2 regions of the Streptomyces poriticola genome follow, and region 1 is predicted to be linked to the other one. Evidence: riboswitches for the same ligand, from Rfam matches in the RefSeq annotation. Region 1 holds a riboswitch; the other holds the start of a gene.
The links. Region 1 has a riboswitch for thiamine pyrophosphate ahead of V5O46_RS15285 (thiamine ABC transporter substrate-binding protein). Riboswitches for the same ligand answer to the same signal wherever they lie in the genome.

Region 1 (7,790 bases):
GAAGGCGAACCCGGCCGCGATCAGCAGTGCCCGCCGCACCAGCGGCAGATCGACCTCCCGCCACACCCGCCAGGGCGACGCCCCGAGCACCGCCGCCGCCTCCCGCAGCCGCGCGTCCACCGCGCGGAGCACCGGCAGCATGGTCCGTACCACGAACGGCACGCCGACCAGTGCCTGCGCCAGCGGCACGAGAATCCAGGAGGACCTCAGGTCCAGCGGCGGCTCGTCGAGCGCGATCAGGAACCCGAAGCCGACGGTCACCGCGGACACCCCGAGCGGCAGCATCAGCAGCGCGTCGAAGCCGCGCACGAAGCGGCCCGCGTCCCGGCGGGTCAGCGCTGCGGCGGCGAGACCGCCGATCAGCACGGCGATGGCGGTGGCGGCGACGGCGTACTGCAGTGAGTTGCCGACGGCCTCGATCGGCGGTACGAGGAAGGCACCCCCGTCCTTACGGGTCAGCGCCCGGTAGTAGCCGAGCCCCGCGGCGCCCAGCGAACGCTCGACCAGCACCCCGAGCGGCAGCAGGATCAGCACGGCGACGGTGGCCAGGACCCCGGTGAGCAGCGCCCACTGCCCGGCACCGCGCGGCCGGCGGGCGGTGACGGCCGCGTCCACCAGCCGCAGGGCGCTCTCCCGGCGGCGTACGGTCCAGGCGTGCACGGCGAGAACTGCGCCGACCGCGGCGAACTGGACCAGGGTCAGCACGGCGGCCGTGGACAGGTCGAAGACCTGCGAGGTCTGCCGGTAGATCTCCACTTCCAGGGTGGCGAAGGTGGGCCCGCCGAGGATCTGGACGACGCCGAAGGAGGTGAAGGTGAACAGGAACACCATCAGCGCGGCGGCGGCCACGGCGGGGCCGAGCGCGGGCAGGGTGACCGTGCGCCAGGCGTGCAGGCGCGAGGCGCCCAGCATCCGCGCGGCCTCCTCCTGCCGCGGGTCGAGCTGCGACCACAGTCCGCCGACGGTGCGCACCACGACGGCGTAGTTGAAGAAGACGTGCGCGAGCAGGATCGCCCAGACCGTGGTGTCCAGCCGTACGCCCCACAGGCCGTCGAGCAGTCCGCCGCGCCCGACCAGCGCCAGGAACGCGGTGCCGACCACGACCGTGGGCAGCACGAACGGCACGGTGACCACGGCCCGCAGCACCTGCTTGCCGGGGAAGTCCAGCCGGGCGAAGACATACGCGCCGGGCAGTGCGATCAGCAGCGTGAGCGCGGTGGAGGCCAGCGCCTGCCAGGTGGTGAACCACAGCACCTCCCGGATGCCGGGCTCCGCCGCGACCTCGACGATCCGGCCGAGCTGCCAGGCGCCGTCCACGCGCAGGCCGCGCGCGACGATCGCGGCGACCGGGTAGGCGAAGAACACCGCGAAGAACGCGACGGGCCCGGCCATCAGGGCGAGCCGCGCCGCGTTCCCCGTGCGGCGTCCGCGCGTGGCTACTTCAGTACGAGCGACGTCCACGACTTGACCCACTCGTCGCGGTGCTCGGCGATCTCTGCCGGGTCCATGGTCTGCGGATCCTCGGCCTGCGGCCCGTGGTCCTCGAAGGCCTGGGGGATCTGCGCTCCCTCGACCACCGGGTAGACGAACATGTTGAGCGGCATGTCCTCCTGGAACCGCTTGCTGATCAGGAAGTCGATGAGCGCCTTGCCGCCCTCGGGATTGGCGGCGTTGCTCAGCAGGCCGGCGTACTCCACCTGCCGGAAGCAGGTGCCGGTGGCGACGCCGGTGGGCGCGGTGTCCGGCTGCGGATCGGCGTAGATCACCTCTGCGGGCGGGGAGGAGGCGTAGGAGACGACGAGCGGGCGGTCGCCGCCGGCCTGCTTGCCGCCGGCCGAGCCGGAGAACTCCTCGTTGTAGGCCTGCTCCCAGCCGTCGACGACCTTCACGCCGTTGGCCCTCAGCTTCTTCCAGTAGTCCGGCCAGCCCTCGTCGCCGTACTGGGCGGCGGTGCCGAGCAGGAAACCGAGGCCGGGCGAGGAGGTTGACGCGTTCTCGGTGACGAGGAGGTTCTTGTACTCCGGCTTGATCAGATCGTCCAGGGAGTCCGGCGGGGTCAGCTTGCGCTCGCTGAAGTACGCCTTGTCGTAGTTGACGCAGATGTCGCCGGTGTCGACGGGGGTGACGCGGTTCCGGTCCTGGTCGGCGCGGTACTCCCGGAGGATCAGGTCGGAGCCCTTCGCCTCGTACGGCTGGAACAGTCCGTTGTCCAGTGCCCGGGAGAGCAGGGTGTTGTCGACGCCGAAGAAGACGTCGCCCTGCGGGTTGTCCTTGGTCAGGATCGCCTTGTTGACGGCCTGCCCGGCGTCGCCGTCCTCCAGGACCTCGACCTGGTAGCCGGAGCTCTTCTCGAACTCGGCTATGACGTCCTCGGACGCGGCCCACGAGTCATGGCTGACGAGGGTGACCGTCCGGGTGTCGCCGGACGCCTTCCCGCCGTCCCCGTCGGACGACCCGCAGGCGGCGAGCCCGCCGGCCATGCCGAGGGCGGCGACGGCCGCCGCGAGACGCTTGCTGGTGTTGCTCACTGATTCCTCCTGGGAGACCAGGAGAAGACGCGGCCCCGCCCGGTGCTCCGTCAGGAGCCCCGGACAGGGCGCAACAGCTCGAGTGATGACCGATCTCCCTACCCAGAATGACCTGGGCCAGGTTCGGAGGGTCTGCGGCCGGTGCCGCACTCTCAGCGCTGTGGCGCTCCCCTGTCGGAAAGTGACGATGTCAGGTGTATGAAGTTGTTCTCACGCCGGTCAGATTACCTCTCGCTCGCGGCGAGCTGACCACACGCCCCGTCGATCTCCTGCCCTCGGGTGTCCCGGATCGTCACCGGCACCCCGTGGGCGGCGATGGCCTCGAGGAACGCCCTCTCGTCCTCGGGGCGGGAGGCGGTCCACTTGGAACCGGGGGTGGGGTTGAGCGGAATCAGGTTGACATGGACCGGCTTGCCCTTCAGCAGCCGGCCGAGCCGGTCGCCCCGCCAGGCGTGGTCGTTGATGTCCCGGATCAGCGCGTACTCGATGGACAGCCGGCGCCCGGACCTGGCGCTGTACTCGAACCCGGCGTCCAGCACCTCGCGCACCTTCCACCGGGTGTTCACCGGGACGAGGGTGTCGCGCAGCTCGTCGTCGGGCGCGTGCAGCGAGATCGCGAGGCGGCACTTGAAGCCCTCGTCGGCGAACCGGTGGATGGCCGGGACCAGGCCGACGGTGGAGACGGTGATGCCGCGCTGGGACAGACCGAGGCCGTCGGGCTCGGCATCGGTGAGGCGGCGGATGGCGCCGACGACGCGGTTGTAGTTGGCGAGCGGCTCGCCCATGCCCATGAACACGATGTTGGACAGCCGTGCCGGGCCGCCGGGGACCTCGCCGTCGCGCAGCGCCCGCATGCCGTCGACGATCTGGTGCACGATCTCTGCGGTGGACAGGTTCCGGTCCAGACCCGCCTGGCCGGTGGCACAGAACGGGCAGTTCATGCCGCAGCCCGCCTGGGAGCTGATGCACATGGTGACCCGGTCCGGATAGCGCATGAGCACGGACTCCACCAGGGTCCCGTCGACCATCCGCCACAGGGTCTTGCGGGTGGTGCCCTGGTCGGTCGACAGATGGCGCACGACCGTCATCAGCTCGGGAAGCAGCGCCTCCTGGAGCCGGAGGCGGGACGTGGCCGGAATGTCGGTCCACTGCTGCGGGTCGTGCGCGTACCGCGCGAAGTAGTGCTGCGAGAGCTGCTTGGCGCGGAACGGCTTCTCACCGACGGCGGCGACCGCCTCCTTGCGCTCGGCGGGCGACAGGTCGGCGAGGTGCCGCGGCGGCTTCTTGGCTCCGCGCGGGGCGACGAAAGTGAGTTCTCCGGGCTTAGGCATGGCCCTACCAGTGTCGCAGACCCGCACGGCAGGACCCGCCACCCTGTGGACAACGTCACCCGGGCAGGGAAAGCACAGGTCAGACCGGCCCGGCGAAGATCGTTCACCTATCCGGACCCGACGAAGACCACCAGCAGCAGCCACGCCACCGGCGCCGTCGGCAGCAGGGAGTCCAGCCGGTCCATGATGCCGCCGTGGCCCGGAAGCAGGGAACCCATGTCCTTGATGCCCAGGTCCCGCTTGATCATCGACTCGCCGAGGTCGCCCAGGGTGGCGCTGGCGGCGACCGCGAGGCCGAGCAGCAGGCCCTGCCACCACTGGCCGCCGTCGATCAGGAACTGCATGCACAGCGCGCCCGCGGCCATCGCGAAGGCGACCGCGCCGAGCAGGCCCTCGCGGGTCTTGCCGGGGCTGATCCGCGGGGCGAGCTTGGTCCGGCCGAAGCGCCAGCCGACGGCGTAGGCGCCGGTGTCGCTCACCACGGTCAGCAGCAGGAACGTCAGCACCCGCCACGGACCGTCGTCCGCGGCCAGCATCATCGCGACGAACGTGGCGAGGAACGGCACGTAGAACGCGGCGAAGACGCCCGCCGTGACGTCGCGCAGATAGTTCTCCGGCGGTTCGGTCATCCGCCAGACCAGCACCGCCAGCGCCGTCAGCGCCATCGCGACCCATGCGCCGTCGGCGCCCCGCACATACCCGGCGACCACCATCGCGGCGCCGCCGAGCGCGAGCGGAACCAGCGGCGCCCTGATGTCCCTGCGTTCCTTCAGCCGCTTGGTCAGCTCCCACAGGCCCACCACGACCGCGACCGCGACCACGCCGACGAACACGGCCTTCACGACGAACAGCGACGCGACGATCACCGCGCCGAGTCCCACCCCGACCCCTATCGCCGCGCCCAGGTCGCGCCCCGCGCTCTTCTTCTGCGGCGCCGGCTGCGACGGGGTCGCCGGCTGCGAGGCGTCGGGCATGGGCTCCGGATTCTGCGGCGCCACCGGGTGGGGCTGCGCCGGCGAGGTCTGGTCGCGGAACGTTCCGTCCGGGACCGTCCCGGCCGTGAACGTCCCCTCGGGGAACGTCTCGTCCCGGAACAGAGGGCCGCTCAGCCGAGCGGCCCTCGGGTCGTCCCGGTGGTCATCCTGGGCTCCGCCGTGTTCGGGCACGATGGGCATGGGGCGAGTGTGCTGCGCGTTGTGCGCATCGTACGCGGGACCCGCCGTGGCGGCTCCCTGGACATACCCCTGGCCAGGTACCTGCTCGGTGGTGCCCCAGTACCCGGCTTGCGGCGGCGCGCCCCAGGAAGAGTCGTTCATCAGACCTCGAGCAGTTCCGCTTCCTTGTGCTTGAGGAGCTCGTCCACCTGGGCGACGTACTTCGCGGTGGTGTCGTCGAGCTCCTTCTCCGCACGGCGGCCCTCGTCCTCGCCGACCTCGCCGTCCTTGATCAGCTTGTCGATGGCGTCCTTGGCCTTGCGGCGCACGGAGCGGATGGACACCTTGGCGTCCTCGCCCTTGCCCTTGGCGACCTTGATGTACTCGCGGCGCCGCTCCTCGGTGAGCTCGGGGAACACCACCCGGATGATGTTGCCGTCGTTGCTCGGGTTGACGCCCAGGTCGGAGTCGCGGATCGCCTGCTCGATGTTGCGGAGCGCGCTCTTGTCGAACGGCGTCACCACGGCCATCCGCGGCTCGGGCACGGAGAACGAGGCCAGCTGGTTGATCGGCGTCAGGGCGCCGTAGTAGTCGGCCACGATCTTGTTGAACATCGCCGGGTGCGCACGGCCGGTGCGGATCGCGGCGAAGTCCTCCTTGGCGACCACGACGGCCTTCTCCATCTTCTCCTCGGCCTCGAGGAGGGTCTCTTCGATCACCACTTGCTCCTGCGTGTCTTGAGTAGGCCCGGCTGCGGTTCCAGGTCGGGGCGGCGGCCGGCTGCGTCGCGTCTTCTTCCTGCACGGTTCCCGACCGGCAGGACATTGTCCATCCCCCGGCCGGGCAACGTGGTGCTCAGGTCAGTCCCGGCTGCCCTGGTCACCCACCAGCGTGCCGATCTTCTCACCCTTGACGGCGCGGGCGATATTGCCCTCCTTCAGGAGCTCGAAGACCACGATGGGGAGCCTGTTGTCGCGGCACAGCGTGACGGCGGTGGCATCGGCGACCTTCAGGTCGCGGGTGATGACCTCGCCGTAGCCGAGCGCGTCGAACTTCACCGCGTCCGGGTTGGTCTTCGGGTCGGAGTCGTAGACCCCGTCCACACCGTTCTTGCCCATGAGCAGTGCCTCGGCGTCGATCTCCAGGGCGCGCTGGGCGGCGGTGGTGTCGGTGGAGAAGTACGGCATGCCCATGCCGGCGCCGAAGATGACCACGCGGCCCTTCTCCAGGTGGCGCACGGCGCGCAGCGGGATGTAGGGCTCGGCGACCTGGCCCATGGTGATGGCGGTCTGCACCCGGCAGTCCACGCCCTCCTTCTCCAGGAAGTCCTGGAGGGCGAGGCAGTTCATCACCGTGCCGAGCATGCCCATGTAATCGGAGCGTGCCCGGTCCATGCCGCGCACCTGCAGTTCCGCACCGCGGAAGAAGTTGCCGCCGCCGATGACGATGGCGATCTGCGCGCCGTCCCGGACGACTGCCGCGATCTCGCGTGCGATGGCGTGCACCACGTCGGGGTCGACGCCCAGGCCCCCGCCGCCGGAGAAGGCCTCTCCGGACAGCTTCAGCAGAAACCGGCCGCGTACTTTGCCGTCGTCGCTCTTCTCGGCCTTGGTGGTCATGGAGATCTCGCCTCTTTTACGTGGGTCACACATACGAAGAAGGCCATTGCCGGTGGGGTGGTTCGCAACCCGTGCGCGGCAATGGCCTCCTTCGTCAGATCTGCTGTCGTCCGCCACGCGCGTGTGCGCGGCGGCATACGCGGACAACGCGGACGACTGCTGTCGACCCTACCGGGGTCGTGCGTCCGTCGCGGTACGGACTCAGATGCCGACCTTGATGCGCGAGAAGCGCTTCAGGGTGACACCGGCCTCGTCCAGCACCTTCTGGACGGACTTCTTGTTGTCCAGCGCGTACGGCTGGCCGAGCAGCGTGGCGTCCTTGAAGAAGCCGTTGAGGCGACCCTCGACGATCTTCGGCAGGGCGGCCTCGGGCTTGCCCTCGGCGCGGGTGGTCTCCTCGGCGATACGGCGCTCGTTCTCGACGACCTCGGCCGGGACGTCCTCCTTGGAGAGGTACTGCGGCGCGAAGGCGGCGATGTGCTGGGCGACGCCCTTGGCGACCTCGGCGTTGGGCTTGTCGAACTCGACGAGCACACCGATCTGCGGGGGCAGATCCGGCATGGTGCGGTGCATGTACGCGGTGACGTAGCCGTCGGCGAACTGCGCGAAGCGGTCCAGGACGATCTTCTCGCCGAGGTTGGCGTTGGCCTCGTCGACGTACGCCTGGACGGTCTTGCCGGGCTCGATCTCGGAGGCGAGCAGGGCCTCCAGGTCGGCCGGGGCGGCCTTGGCGACGTGCTCGGCGATGGTCCTGGCGACGGCCTGGAACCGGTCGCCCTTGGCGACGAAGTCCGTCTCGCACTTCAGCTCGACCAGGACGCCGGAGGAGTTGTCGTCGGCGAGGACCGAGACGACCGCGCCGTTCTCGGCGGAGCGGCCCTCGCGCTTGGCGACGCCCTTCTGGCCCTTGATGCGGAGCGCCTCGACGGCCTTGTCGACGTTGCCCTCGGCCTCGTCCAGCGCCTTCTTGCAGTCCATCATGCCGGCGCCCGTGAGCTCGCGGAGCTTCTTGACGTCGGCGGCGGTGTAGTTCGCCATGAGTCTGTGAATCTTTCTCGAAGTCTGGAGGATCGAAGATCTGCGGGTGCTGCGATCCACATGTAGATGCAGATCTCCCACGCGCCGCTGACCTACGGGTGAACGGCGGGAGCGGACTTC
Region 2 (7,790 bases), on a different contig from region 1:
GGCATGGGCTGCGGCTCGTAGACGGCGGTGGTCTCCGCGGCCGTGGGGTCGACCGGGCGCGCGGGCGCGAAGACGTCGTCACGGTCGTGGTCGTCACGGTCGTGGCCGTTGTGGCCGTAGCCGTCGGGTCCGTAGCCGTAGGCGACGCCGTCGCGGTCGTGAGTGCCGTCGTCGTCGCCGTAGTCGGCCCCGGTCGGCTCCAGTCCGGAGACCTCCAGCGTCGGGTCCCGGTGGACCGGCTCGGGCCGGCCGCGCCGGCCGGCCAGGGCAGCCGGGGCGGAGACCGCCCACCCGGCCGCGAAGCCGCGGCGGAACGACAGGGTCACATAGGTCTGGCCGACCGCGAAGGCGGCCGCACCCAGCCCGATGACGATCACCGACGGGATCAGGACGCCGACCACCACGCCGAGGAAGCCGGCGAACGCGAGCAACCGCCAGCGCAACCGCGCCTTGTACTGCAGCAGCACCTCTCCGAGCAGCCACAACGCGACGATGCCGAACGCGATGTAGAGGACCGTCCAGCCCATGTACGCCCCTCTCCCAGTGACCGCTACGCAGTGTGTCGTATGTACGTGCGGCCGGTCTAGGCCTGCGGGGGGTGGTGCAGGCCCAGGTTCTCGTAGATTTCCAGCGTCGCCGTGGAGTTGTTGAGCGTGATGAAGTGCAGTCCGGGCACACCCTCGGCCAGCAGCCGCGCGCAGAACTCCGTGGCGAACTCGATCCCAAGGGAGCGTACAGCCGCCGGATCGTCCTTGGCTGTGAGGAGTCGCTCTTTCAGCTCGGCAGGGAACGAGGCGTTACTGAGCTTTGGCAACCGTTCCAGCATCTTCACGCTGGTCACCGGCATGACCTCGGGGATGACGGGGGTCTCGCAGCCGGCCGCGGCGACCTTGTCGCGCAGACGCAGGTACGACTCGGGGTGGAAGAACATCTGGGTGATCGCGTAGTCGGCGCCGGCCCGGCACTTGTCGACGAAGTGCGCCACGTCCGTGTCCCAGTCGCTGGAGCGCGGGTGCATCTCCGGGAAGGCCGCCACACCGACGCAGAAGTCGCCCGACTCCTTGATGAGCCGGACCAGCTCTGCGGCGTAGGTCAGGCCCTGCGGGTGCGGGACCCAGTCGGCCAGCGGGTCGCCGGGCGGGTCGCCGCGCACGGCGAGCATGTTGCGGATCCCGGCGTCGGCGTACTGGCCGATGATGTTGCGCAGCTCGGCGATGGAGTGGTTGACGGCGGTGAGGTGGGCGACGGGGGTGAGGGTGGTGTCGGCGGCGATCTGCTCGGTCGCGCGGACCGTGCCGGAGCGGGTGGAGCCGCCCGCTCCGTACGTCACGGAGACGAAGCTGGGGGCCACCGCCTCGACCCTGCGGAGCGCGTTCCACAGGTTCCGCTCGCCCTTCTCCGTCTTGGGCGCCCAGAACTCGAAGGAATACGTAGTGCGTCCGGCGGTGAGCATGTCGCGGACGGTGCGCGCGCGATCAGTCCTGGTGGATGCGGTTCCGAGGGCCATACGGGCAGGTTAGCCAGGGGCGGGCGGTCCCCCAACCGGAGGCAGATCTTTTGTCCGAATTGTCGGTTTACTGTCCACGTTTTGGACATACATGGACGCCAAGGGGTCTGCAGACGGCCGGACTGTCCGCATCCTGGACATCGCCGGGTCCATCGGCCCGATGACGGCCCTCCATCGCCCGCCCCGGTCCTCCTACGCCGCGCGGAGCCGCCCGGCGAGCTCCGCCGCCGCCGCGCCGGGATCGTCCGCCTCGGTGATCGCGCGGACCACGACGGCCCGCCGGGCACCCGCTTCGAGGATCTGGTCGAGGTTGCCGAGATCGATGCCGCCGATGGCGAACCACGGCCGGTCCGTACCCAGCGCGGCGGTGTACCGCACCAGGTCGAGGCCGGGGGCGTGCCGGCCGGGCTTGGTGGGGGTCGGCCAGCAGGGGCCGGTGCAGAAGTAGTCCACGCCGTCCTGGGCGACCGCCGCGGCTGCCTCGGACTCGGCGTGCGTGGACCGGCCGATCAGCACACCGGCGCCGAGAACGGCGCGTGCGGCGGGCACGGGCAGGTCGCCCTGGCCCAGATGCAGCACGTCGGCACGGGCGGCGTGGGCCACGTCCGCGCGGTCGTTGACCGCGAGGAGCTTGCCGTGCCGGGCGCAGGCCTCGGCGAAGACCTCCAGGTGGGCCAGCTCCGCGGCCGCCTCCATGCCCTTGTCGCGCAGCTGGACGATGTCGACGCCCCCGGCCAGCACTGCATCCAGGAACTCGGGCAGGTCACCCTGGCGCTCGCGCGCGTCCGTGCAGAGGTAGAGCCGGGCGTCGGCGAGCCGGGCGCGGGCGGTGACTGCGGTGTCGGCCATGCGTGGGGATCCCCCTGGTGTCGGTTCCGGTGTCGGCGGGGCGCCCCCGCCGTCGCTCTCGGGCGGGATGCGACCCCGCCGTTCGGCGGCGTGCGGCCGCGGCTCACCCGGGCCGCGGCTGCGGCCTGCCGCGGCCCGCACGGTGGGCGGTGGGTCCGGTCAGACGGCCAGCGCCTGGGCGCGGCGCTTCACCTCCGTGCCGCGATTCTCGCTCAGGGCCTGCGCGGGGGTGCCGGGCAGGGTGTCGTCGGGCGTGAAGAGCCACTCCAGCATCTCTTCCACCGTGAAGCCGTCGTCCCGCAGCAGTGTCAGGGTGCCGGACAGGCCCTTGACCACCTTGTCCCCGTCGATGAAGGCCGCGGGGACGTGCAGCGCGCGGTTCTCACCACGGCGTACGGCGATGAGCTGGCCCTCCTTGACCAGCTGCCGCACGCGGGTCACCTCGACGCCGAGCATCTCGGCGATGTCGGGGAGGGTGAGCCAGGCAGGGACGAGAGCATCGATCTTCGTGTCAATCTCGGTCACCCTTCCAGCCTGCCATCCGGCACTGACAGCCGGAAGCCGGGCCCGTCCGCCGGGCCGCGTCCGACCCTCGCCCGGCCCCGTCCGGGACCCCTCCGGACCCGTCCGGGACCCGTCCGGCCCGGACCCCTCCGGCCCGGGGCGGCCGGATCACGCCGTGGCCGCCTTCAGCGGCCTCGCCGGGTCGGCGAGCAGCCGCGGGTCCATCAGGGCGCCGGACTCGATCAGCCGCCTGCCCTGGGTCAGGTCCCGGGGACGGCCCACGGCCAGCAGGGCGATCAGCCGGTCCTCGCGCAGCCAGCACACCGTCCATGCGGGGCCGGACGGATCGCCGCGCCACAGGGTGGTGTCGGCGGACGTGTGGTGACCGGCGTACTGCACGAAACGGCCGAACTGCTCGGACCAGAAGTACGGCACCGGGTCGTACACCGGCCCGGACTCACCGGCGGCCGCCCCGAGAATGCCCGCGGCCACGGTGCGCGGCCCCTGGAGGGCGTTGTCCCAGTGATGCACCAGCAGCCGCTCGCCGTAGCGGCCGGAGGGGAAGGAGGCGCAGTCGCCGACCGCGTACACGTCCGGGGCGGAGGTGCGCAGCCGGTCGTCGGCGAGCACCTCGCCGTGCTCGCCCAGCGCGATCCCGGATCCGGCGAGCCAGGCGGTGGCGGGCCGGGCGCCGATGCCGACGACGACCGCGCCGGCCGGCACACGCGTGCCGTCCTCGAGCACCACGGCGCCGGGCTCGACGCGCTCCACACGCGCGTGGGTACGCAGTACGGCTCCGGCGTCGGCGTACCAGGCGGCCATCGGCGCGGCCACCTCGGCGGGCAACGCGCCCGTGAGCGGCCGGTCGGCGGCCTCCACGACGGTCACCGCGCAGCCCGCCTCGCGCGCGGCGGTGGCGAACTCGGCGCCGATCCAGCCGGCGCCGACCACCACGATGTCGTGCTGCCGGGCGAGCACCGGGCGCAGCCGCTCGGCGTCGTCCAGGGTGCGCAGCAGATGGACGCCGGGAACGCCCTCGGCGCCGGGCAGCGAGACCGGTTCGGCGCCGGTGGCGAGGACCAGGACGTCGTACGGGACGGGCCCCGCGGAGGTGTCCAGGGTGTGCTCGCCGGGCCGGACGCCGAGCGCCTCGCAGCCCAGCCGGAGCTCGATGCCGAGCCCCTCGAAGTCGACGTCGAAGGCGGACCCCTCGGCGGTGCCCAGCAGGACGGCCTTGGACAGCGGGGGCCGGTCGTAGGGCTGGTGCGGCTCCGCGCCGATCAGTGTCAGGGCGCCGGTGAAGCCCTGCTCGCGGAGGGTCACCGCGGTCTGTACACCGGCCATGCCCGCGCCGGCCACGACCACGCGGTCCGGAGGTCCACCGCGTCCGGGCGTCCCTTGCTGCGTCTGCTCGCTCACCTGATCACCTTAGACACCTGACATCGCGTCAGTCAGTGGCCGTGCGCCGTGACCTGCTCCACCAGGCTCTCGACCACGCTCGTCCCGCTGCCCGGCCGCGACTCCCACTCCCAGGTCTCCTCCAGGCGCACCCGCCCGTCCGGCAGGTCGCGGACCGTCGACACGCAGTGCCCGGACGCCGTGGTGCCGTCGGTCCCGAGCTGTACGTAGCGGAAGTCGAGCCGGTCGCCGTCCCGGGTGCCCACCAGGTGGCCGCGCACGACGTCGCCACCGGCGTACTCGGCCCAGACCGCGCCGTCCTGCTCGTGGTACGCGAACCGGGTGCGGGTGCCCACCTGACCGGCGGCCTGGTCGGCCACGGGGGCGAGGACGAGTCCGTCGAGCGAACGGGCCACGGCGGGATGCTCCCTTACAGACGCGCGGAACCAAGAGCTAGGGTGGCCACCGTAGAGCACTCGCGGGAGCCCGGACGCACCGGGCTGAGAGGGAGGCTGGCGGCCTCCGACCGTACGAACCTGATCCGGGTCATGCCGGCGAAGGGAGGGGCTGGACGCCCATGTCGTCCACAGGTACCTCGGGTACGTCAGACGTCCTCGTGATCGGGGGCGGGATCATCGGTCTGGTCACGGCCTGGCGGGCCGCGCAGCGCGGACTGGCCACCACCGTGGTCGACCCCGAGCCGGGCGGCGGGGCCGCCCGGGTGGCGGCGGGGATGCTGGCCGCCGTCACCGAACTGCACTACGGCGAGCAGACCCTGCTCGCCCTGAACCTCGCGTCGGCCCGCCGCTATCCGGAGTTCACGACCGAGCTGACCGACGCCACCGGCGAGGATCTCGGTTACCGCCGGTGCGGCACCCTGGCCGTCGCCCTCGACGCCGACGACCGGGCCCACCTGCGAGAACTGCACGCCTTCCAGGAGCAGTGCGGACTGCGGTCGGAGTGGCTCTCGGGGCGCGACTGCCGGCGCCTCGAGCCGATGCTCGCACCGGGCGTGCGGGGCGGGCTCCGGGTGGACGGCGATCACCAGGTCGACCCGCGGCGCCTCGCGCGTGCGCTGGTGACCGCCTGTGAGCGGGCGGGGGTGGTCCTCCGCCGACAGCGGGCGGAGCGGATCACGCTCGCCGGGGACCGGGCCACCGGGGTCGTCACGGCCGACGGCACCCGGCTCGCGGCCGGGCAGACCGTCCTGGCCGCGGGCAGCCTCTGCGGGCGGCTGGCGGGGATCCCGGACGACGTCCTGCCGCCGGTGCGGCCGGTGAAGGGGCAGGTGGTCCGGCTGACCATGCCGGGGGACCGGCCTCCGCTGCTGCACCGGAACGTGCGCGCGGTGGTCCGCGGCAACCACGTCTACCTGGTCCCCCGGGAGAACGGCGAGCTGGTGATCGGCGCGACCAGCGAGGAGACGGGCTGGGACACGACCGTCACCGCGGGCGGTGTGTACGAGCTGCTGCGCGACGCCCACGAACTGGTTCCGGGCGTCACGGAACTGGCCCTGGCGGAGACCGGCGCGGGGCTGCGGCCCGGCTCCCCGGACAACGCGCCGATGCTCGGCCCGAGCACCCTGGACGGCCTGCTGCTGGCCACCGGGCACTACCGCAACGGCGTGCTGCTCACGCCCCTCACCGGTGACGCCATGGCGCACGTGCTGACCACGGGCGACCTCCCTCAGGAGGTCCGCCCCTTCACCCCGCGGCGCTTCGCCGCCGTCCCCGCCCTCACGGAGCCGTCCGCATGAACACCCCGGTCACGAAGCCCCCGGTCACCGTCTCGGTCAACGGGGAGCCGCGCCAGGTGGCTCCCGGCACCGCGCTGGACACGCTGGTGGGCACGCTCACCGAGGCGCCGTCCGGTGTCGCCGCCGCCCTCAACGAAACCGTCGTTCCGCGCGCACAGTGGCCGTCGACCCTGCTGGCCCAGGGCGACCGCGTCGAAGTCCTCACCGCCGTCCAAGGAGGCTGACCCATGGCCGACGATCCCTTCGTCCTCGGCGGTACGTCGTTCACGTCCCGTCTGATCATGGGCACGGGCGGGGCACCCAGCCTCGACGTGCTGGAGCGGTCGCTGGTGGCGTCCGGGACCGAGCTGACCACGGTCGCCATGCGGCGCGTGGACCCCACCGTGCACGGTTCGGTGCTGTCGGTGCTGGAGCGGCTGGGCATCCGGGTGCTGCCGAACACGGCGGGCTGCTACACCGCCGGGGAGGCCGTGCTCACCGCCCGCCTCGCGCGCGAGGCCCTCGGCACCGACCTGGTCAAACTGGAGGTCATCGCCGACGAGCGGACACTGCTGCCGGATCCGATCGAGTTGCTGGAGGCCGCGGAGACGCTGGTCGACGACGGGTTCACGGTGCTGCCGTACACCAACGACGACCCGGTTCTGGCGCGGAAGCTGGAGGATGCCGGGTGTGCCGCGGTCATGCCGCTGGGCTCGCCGATCGGGTCCGGGCTCGGGATCCGCAACCCGCACAACTTCCAGCTGATCGTGGAGCACGCGCGCGTGCCGGTGATCCTGGACGCGGGCGCCGGGACGGCGTCGGACGCGGCGCTGGCGATGGAGCTGGGCTGCGCGGGCGTGATGCTCGCCTCCGCGGTCACCCGGGCCCAGGAGCCGGTGCTGATGGCCGAGGCGATGCGGCACGCGGTGGAGGCGGGGCGGCTGGCCCGGCTGGCGGGCCGGATCCCGCGGCGGCATTTCGCGGCGGCCTCCTCGCCGGAGGAGGGGCTCGCGGCGCTGGATCCCGAGCGCCCCGCGTTCTGACCGGCGCCCCTCCCGCGGGGCTCCTGCGTGGAGTGCGTCACAGGTCCGCTGCAGTACCGGCACCGATCGTCGGCGAGGCGGCGGGGTGTCGGTGTCGGCTCGTACACTCACCTGCGTGGACACGACCCTTCAGGACCCTCTGGTCGGGCAGGTGCTCGACGGCCGGTACCGCATCGACGCGCGGATCGCGGTCGGCGGGATGGCCACGGTCTACCGGGCCGTGGACACCCGTCTGGACCGGGTGCTCGCGCTCAAGGTGATGCATCCGGCGCTCGCGGCCGACGCCTCCTTCGTCGAGCGGTTCATCCGTGAGGCGAAGTCGGTGGCCCGGCTCGCCCACCCCAATGTCGTCCAGGTCTTCGACCAGGGCACCGACGGGGCGTACGTCTATCTGGCGATGGAGTACGTCTCCGGCTGCACCCTGCGCGACGTGCTGCGCGAGCGCGGCGCGCTGCAGCCCAGGGCCGCGCTGGACATCCTGGAGCCGGTGCTGGCAGCCCTGGGCGCCGCGCACCGCGCGGGGTTCGTGCACCGGGACATGAAGCCGGAGAACGTCCTCATCGGGGACGACGGCCGGGTCAAGGTCGCCGACTTCGGTCTGGTCCGCGCCGTGGACACGGTCACCAGCACCACAGGTGCCGTTCTGGGCACCGTCTCGTACCTGGCCCCCGAGCAGATCGAGCACGGCACCGCGGACCCGCGCGTCGACGTCTACGCATGCGGCGTGGTCCTGTACGAGATGCTGACCGGCGGC

Region 2: another riboswitch for thiamine pyrophosphate. It lies ahead of thiO (glycine oxidase ThiO); the one in region 1 lies ahead of V5O46_RS15285 (thiamine ABC transporter substrate-binding protein).

What each region holds. Positions count from the first base shown of each region.
Region 1 is NZ_JBAGKH010000009.1:8,919-16,708, forward strand. Features, by position in the region: gene V5O46_RS15280 (ABC transporter permease) at 1-1,461, opposite strand, end outside; gene V5O46_RS15285 (thiamine ABC transporter substrate-binding protein) at 1,437-2,480, opposite strand; TPP riboswitch at 2,606-2,711, opposite strand; gene rlmN (23S rRNA (adenine(2503)-C(2))-methyltransferase RlmN) at 2,753-3,859, opposite strand; gene V5O46_RS15295 (phosphatidate cytidylyltransferase) at 3,967-5,175, opposite strand; gene frr (ribosome recycling factor) at 5,175-5,732, opposite strand; gene pyrH (UMP kinase) at 5,874-6,632, opposite strand; gene tsf (translation elongation factor Ts) at 6,834-7,670, opposite strand.
Region 2 is NZ_JBAGKH010000001.1:202,801-210,590, forward strand. Features, by position in the region: gene V5O46_RS00855 (SCO2102 family sporulation regulator) at 1-527, opposite strand, end outside; gene metF (methylenetetrahydrofolate reductase [NAD(P)H]) at 584-1,507, opposite strand; gene thiE (thiamine phosphate synthase) at 1,700-2,356, opposite strand; gene V5O46_RS00870 (Rv2175c family DNA-binding protein) at 2,516-2,881, opposite strand; gene V5O46_RS00875 (NAD(P)/FAD-dependent oxidoreductase) at 3,029-4,279, opposite strand; gene V5O46_RS00880 (hypothetical protein) at 4,312-4,674, opposite strand; TPP riboswitch at 4,727-4,838, shown strand; gene thiO (glycine oxidase ThiO) at 4,836-6,014, shown strand; gene thiS (sulfur carrier protein ThiS) at 6,011-6,238, shown strand; gene V5O46_RS00895 (thiazole synthase) at 6,242-7,036, shown strand; gene pknB (Stk1 family PASTA domain-containing Ser/Thr kinase) at 7,152-7,790, shown strand, end outside.